2 linked regions of the Robertmurraya sp. FSL R5-0851 genome follow. The protein of the gene in region 2 interacts with the protein of the main gene of each other region in a pairwise test. Links are inferred from orthologs where the notes say so. Each region holds a gene or a part of one and is shown on either strand. Other genes may lie near its edges.

The links.
Region 1: the proteins of hflK (region 2) and ftsH interact in binary tests that used the Escherichia coli proteins (3 or more experiments, as listed by UniProt). The link is inferred for Robertmurraya sp. FSL R5-0851 from one-to-one orthologs.

Annotation. Positions count from the first base shown.
Region 1 is NZ_JBBOOE010000001.1:76,003-79,307, reverse strand. What follows is about bases 233-3,204. They hold ftsH (ATP-dependent zinc metalloprotease FtsH), read right to left. Parts: upstream 2,723-3,204; coding sequence 743-2,722; downstream 233-742. Other genes in these bases: hpt (hypoxanthine phosphoribosyltransferase), read right to left, coding at 2,831-3,204; MKX65_RS00400 (type III pantothenate kinase), read right to left, coding at 233-620. Also shown: more of MKX65_RS00400, read right to left, coding at 1-232; more of hpt, read right to left, coding at 3,205-3,305. UniProt on the Escherichia coli protein: Acts as a processive, ATP-dependent zinc metallopeptidase for both cytoplasmic and membrane proteins. Plays a role in the quality control of integral membrane proteins.
Region 2 is NZ_JBBOOE010000001.1:3,470,456-3,473,655, reverse strand. Bases 165-3,031 are described here. They hold hflK (FtsH protease activity modulator HflK), read left to right. Parts: upstream 165-1,048; coding sequence 1,049-2,014; downstream 2,015-3,031. Other genes in these bases: hflC (protease modulator HflC), read left to right, coding at 2,007-2,942; pnpS (two-component system histidine kinase PnpS), read left to right, coding at 165-826. In the rest of the region: more of pnpS, read left to right, coding at 1-164; polA (DNA polymerase I), read left to right, coding at 3,057-3,200.

The sequences.
Region 1 (3,305 bases), 3.4 Mb from region 2 along the record:
ATCCGTTTGACAATTCCTTCAACCTGGCCTACATAGCCATAAAGAATCCCCGCTTGCATGGCAGCAACCGTATTTTTCCCTACAACTCCATCTGGTCGAGCAATTTCTATCCTCGGCAGCTTGGCAGCCCTTGTATATAAAGCTTCTGTTGAAATATTAATACCAGGAGCAATCGCTCCTCCCATATATTGCTTATGTTCATCTATGTAACAATAGGTTGTTGCCGTACCAAAATCAACGATGATCAACGGACTTCCATATTCATGGATAGCAGCTACCGCATTAACGATCCTGTCTGCTCCAACTTCTCTTGGGTTTTCATACTTTATATTCAACCCGGTTTTGATTCCTGGCCCCACAACTAAAGGCTTTATATGGAAATATTTTTGGCACATACGTTCTAATGAGAACATAATGGGCGGTACTACGGAAGAGATAATAATTCCGTCAATATCGGAAAAAGAAAGATTTGCATGATTAAACAAATTCCTAATAATCATTCCAAATTCATCTTCTGTTTTCGAACGGTTTGTTTCTATTCTCCAATGATGTTTTAATTCTTCTTGGTCATATACACCCAACACTATATTGGTATTTCCCACGTCAAATACAAATATCAAACGGCTCACCACTTTATTAAAATTTCTTAACCTTTAGTTTCATTCTGCCAACATCATACCATAACTATCCAACCCAAGCATAGAAAAGAGGCACTCAGTAAAAGAGTACCTCTTAAGATTTATTATTCTTTTTTACTTCTTAAATCAGGCAGTGTACTTTCATCTGAAGATGACTCATCTAATGACGATTCTTCTTCCTTCTTACCACCGATATTCACTTTCACATCATCTACCACTGATGTTGTAGGATTTGTAGTTACCCCTTCATCACTAGATGGTCGATCAGGAAGTGTACCTTTTTCAACTAAGTGCTTAATTTGCTCAGCATCTAGTGTTTCTACTTCAAGAAGTGTATTGGCTATCAAATCAAGCTTATCTCGATTTTCAGTAAGAAGCTTTTTCGCTCTAGCGTAACACTCTTTAATAATGGTTTGAATTTCAACATCGATTTCGTAGGCAATCCTATCTGAATAGTTTTGTTCATTATGAAGATCTCTACCTAAGAACACTTGACCACCAGAAGATTGACCAAATTGTAATGGACCTAATTTATCACTCATTCCGAATTCTGTAACCATTCGACGGGCAATTCCCGTTGCACGTTGGAAGTCATTATGAGCGCCTGTACTTACTTCACCGAAGACGATTTCCTCAGCAACACGTCCTCCTAGTAAGCCAACAATTTTATCAAGAAGCTCAGGTTTTGTCATGAAGTAACGGTCTTCTTTTGGAAGCATTACCGCATAGCCACCTGCTTGCCCACGAGGGACAATCGTTACCTTATGCACCATTTCTGCTTCCTCTAATACCACACCAATAACCGTATGGCCCGCTTCATGGAAAGCAACAATATTACGTTCTTTTTTAGATATCACACGACTCTTTTTCGCAGGTCCCGCAATTACACGATCAGTTGCTTCATCGATATCTGTCATATCCACCTTTTTCTTATTCTGACGAGCAGCAACTAATGCCGCCTCATTCAATAAGTTTTCAAGATCTGCACCAGAAAAGCCTGGAGTTCTAGCGGCAATCGCTTTTAAGTTTACTGATTCATCAAGCGGTTTGTTTCGTGCATGCACTTTTAATACTGCTTCACGGCCATTGACATCCGGACGATCAACCGTAATTTGACGGTCGAAACGTCCTGGGCGAAGTAAAGCAGGGTCTAGAATATCAGGACGGTTTGTTGCAGCAACAATAATAATTCCTTCGTTCGCACCGAATCCATCCATTTCTACTAGCAATTGGTTAAGGGTTTGTTCACGCTCATCGTGACCTCCACCAAGACCTGCTCCACGCTGACGTCCAACTGCGTCGATTTCGTCTATAAAGATGATACAAGGAGCATTCTTCTTTGCATTTTCGAAAAGGTCACGTACACGTGATGCCCCAACCCCAACAAACATTTCCACAAAATCAGATCCACTGATTGAGAAGAACGGTACACCAGCTTCACCAGCTACCGCACGAGCTAATAAGGTTTTACCTGTACCAGGAGGTCCTACTAAAAGTACTCCTTTTGGTATACGCGCACCTAGTTCAGCAAATTTACGCGGATCTTTTAAAAATTCAACGACTTCAACGAGCTCTTGCTTTTCTTCATCAGCACCAGCTACATCTTTAAAACGAACCTTCTTTTTCTCATCATTGTAAAGCTTCGCCTTGCTCTTTCCAAAGTTCATGACACGACTTCCGCCGCCTTGTGCCTGATTCAAAAGGAAGAAGAACAAAATAAAGATAATGACAAATGGAATAATAGAAGTAAAGAAAGTTACCCAACCACTTGTTTCTTTCGCTGGAAGCACATCCACAGTAGGGTCTGCTTGCTCAATCTTTTGTAAAAGACTTTCACTGTTCCATACGTAAGTAATAAATGATTTTCCTTCTTCAGCACCTTCAAGTGTTCCACGAACTTCATAAACTCCTCTTTCAGGCTGTACCGAGATGGAATCCACCTGTTTTGCCTCAAGATGGTCTACGAATTTACTGTAAGATATATTTTCGGTGGGTTCATTATTACCATTAAAAAAGCTAACCACACCAATAATCACTAGAAAAATTAATAAATAAAAGATGGTATTACGAAAAATCCGATTCATCCCTTACCTCCTCCCACGGGTAAACAAGCTATAGTAAATAGTAACATAGAAAATTGTTCCAGTATATGAATATGCCTTTGTAGTATGCATACAATACTTATTCTTTTCTTACTCGTTATTTGTTGAGTAAACTTCTGGTTTTAACACCCCAATATAAGGTAAATTACGGTATTTCTCTGCATAATCGAGACCATAACCTACAACAAACTCATCAGGAACGATGAATCCAACATAATCTGCCGCTATATCGGCTTTACGACCAGTTGGTTTATCTAATAAAGTGACAATACTAATTGACTTTGCTTTTCGGTAACGGAAAAGCTCCACAAGATAGCTGAGTGTTAACCCACTATCGATGATGTCTTCGATAATTAATATATCTCTACCCTCTACCGAAGTATCTAAATCCTTTAAAATTTTCACTTCACCAGAAGAGACGGTCGAATTCCCGTAACTTGACACATCCATAAAATCCATTTCAAGGTATGTATCCATTCGTTTTAAAAGGTCTGCCATAAAAGGCATCGCACCCTTAAGTACCCCAATTGCTAATGGAAACTTATCACTATAATCATGCGATAAC
Region 2 (3,200 bases):
AAAACAACTAATTGTACCTGTAGGGATTGAGAGAAGACATTTTGAAGTGTATGGTGTGCCGATTATTGGCTTAAATGATGTTTGGAAAGGTATTTTATTAGTTTTCCATGATATCACTGAAATTAAGAAGCTTGAACAAATGCGTAAAGATTTTGTGGCAAATGTATCACACGAGCTAAAGACACCTATTACTTCCATAAAAGGGTTTTCCGAGACCCTTTTAGATGGAGCTATGGAGGACAAGCAAACCTTAGAAGCTTTCCTGACGATTATCTTGAAAGAAAGCGATCGTTTACAAACATTAATACAAGACTTATTAGACCTTTCGAAGATGGAGAAGCAAGGCTTTCAATTGTCGATTCAAAAAATAGATATTGTTGCTGTGTTGCATGAAGTTCTTCCTATATTAACAGGAAAGGCACTTGAAAAGAAAATTGACCTTCAATTTGAAGCCGAGGATGAAGCGATCTTTGTTGAAGGCGATGTATATAGATTAAAACAAGTGTTTATTAATCTAATAACCAATGCCATTTCCTATACTCCAGAAGGTGGGACTGTAAAGGTTGAAGTTCGTGAGAGGACAAGCAAGATAAGAATAAAGGTAATAGATACGGGGATTGGAATTGAGAGAAAGGAAATTCCCCGAATCTTTGAACGTTTTTATCGAGTAGATCGTGCAAGAAGTAGAAACTCTGGTGGTACGGGTCTAGGGTTAGCCATCGTGAAGCATTTGATTGAAGCTCATAAGGGGAATATTCGAGTGGAAAGTAAGGTTGGAAGAGGGACCACTTTCATCATTGAACTTTTAAAAGAAATTCCTAAATAAATTCAGGTACCTTGGATACAAGTTTTACAGTATATTTACATTTATTATATTTTTCCTTAATAAATGTTCTGTAATATCATAAGGGAAAACCCCTTCATCCAAGGACCTAAAGAAAAGGTGAAAGCTAACCCCGCTTTCATCTTTTCTTTTTTATTGAAACCTTTTTCCCGCCCATTCGTATAACAATTAACTGTTCTTATTATGGGAAAGAGGTGAAGGTTGTTGCTTAGTTTAAAAAGAATTTATTCACTGGTAGGTCTAATACTTTTAATTATAGTACTCAGTTTTGTAGTTTTTACAACGTGGTATACGGTTGATGAATCAGAACAGGCGGTTATATTAACCTTTGGGAAGGTAGAAGAGGGAATAACAGAACCTGGGTTACATTTTAAAATGCCTTGGCCTATTCAAAATGTAGAGAAGCTTTCGAAGGAAACATTTAGTTTACAGTTTGGATATGAAGAAAAAGATGGAGAAATTGTTGAGTTCGATAATGAGACAAAAATGATTACTGGAGACGAAAATATCGTTCTTGCAGATCTTGTTGTTCAATGGAAAATTACGACGCCTTCAAAATACTTATATAATGCAGATAATCCAGAAGAGATTTTACGTGATGCCACTTCAGCGTCTCTTCGTAGCATCATAGGAAGCTCCAAAATTGATGATGCCTTGACCTCTGGGAAAGGTGAAATAGAAGCAAGTGTCAGAGAGCTACTGTCGACCCTAATGGATAAATATGATATAGGGATCACTATTATGGCGGTGAAGCTGCAAGATGTGGAGCTTCCAAATGAAGAGGTTCGGAAAGCATTTACGAATGTTACAGATGCCCGTGAAACGATGAACACAAAAATTAACGAGGCGAAAAAATATCAAAATCAAAAAATCAATGAAGCAGAAGGGGAAAAGAAAGCCCTTGTTTCAAGAGCTGAGGGGGACCAATCAGCAAGAATTGAGATTGCTAGAGGGGATGTAGCGGTTTTTAATAAACTCTACGATGAGTATAAGAACAATCCTGAAGTAACTAGACAAAGGCTTGTGTTAGAGACATTAGAGGAAGTATTACCAGGTACAGAAATTTATATCATGAATGATGATGGTGATACATTGAAGTATTTCCCGATTAGACCTCTAGAAAAAGAAGAAGCAAAGCCTCAGGCAGAGGGGAGTGGAAACAATGAGTGATGGAAATGTGATCGATATGAAAGAGCGTTCTGGAGATGGTTTTAAGTGGAGGAATTATACCAAATTTGGATTGATTGCTCTTTTAATCCTTCTATTGATTGGGATCACCCTTACGAATTTATTTATCGTTAAGGAAGGAGAATACCGAGTGATTCGCCAATTCGGTGAAGTGGTTCGAATTGAAAGTACTCCTGGTCTTAGCTATAAAATCCCATTTGTTCAAAGTGTTTCGACTCTACCAAAATATCAAATGACCTATGATGTGAATGAAGCTGAAATTAATACAAAAGATAAAAAGTGTATGTTAATTGACAATTATGCTGTTTGGAAAATTGAAGATCCTAAAAAGATGATTTCGAATGCGAGAACGCTTGAAAATGCTGAGGGAAGAATGGAAGAGTTTATTTACTCGGTTGTTCGATCAGAGCTTGGAAAGTTAAACTACGAAGAAATCATTAATGATGAGGCGTCAACTAGAGGTTCCTTAAATGATAAAATTACAGAGAAGGTTAATGAACTTCTCTCACAAGATAATTACGGAATTGTGGTAACGGATGTGCGTATGAAAAGAACAGATCTCCCGAAGGAAAATGAACAGTCGGTGTTCACTCGGATGATCTCAGAACGTGAATCAAAGGCACAGGAGTATTTATCAATTGGGGATGCACAGAAAAATATTATTATTGCGGATACGGATCGCCAGGTGAAAGAAACACTAGCGAAGGCGCAAGCAGATGCCGAAACGATTCGTGCGGAGGGAGAAGCTCAAGCTGCAAGGGTATATAATGAGGCGTTCTCCAAAGACCCGAGCTTTTACCAATTATTTAGAACATTAGAATCGTATAAAAAGACGATTAACGGAGAAACCGTTATTGTTCTGCCATCAGATTCACCTTATGCCCGTTTGCTTATGGGATATACGGAGTAAATATGAAGCCGGCGTTTTCCTTTCCTATCATGGTCATGGTAGAATAAAGAAGGAAAACACTGGCTTTTTTACATATGACATGAGACAAGCTTTAATTAGAAAGGGAGGCTTCCTTTGAATAAGAAACTCGTATTAATTGACGGAAATAGCATAGCCTACCGGGCATTTTTTGCTCTGCCATTGCTAAACAATGATAAAGGAATTCATACAAATGCTGTTTATGGATTTACGATGATGCTCTTGAGGATATTGGAGGAT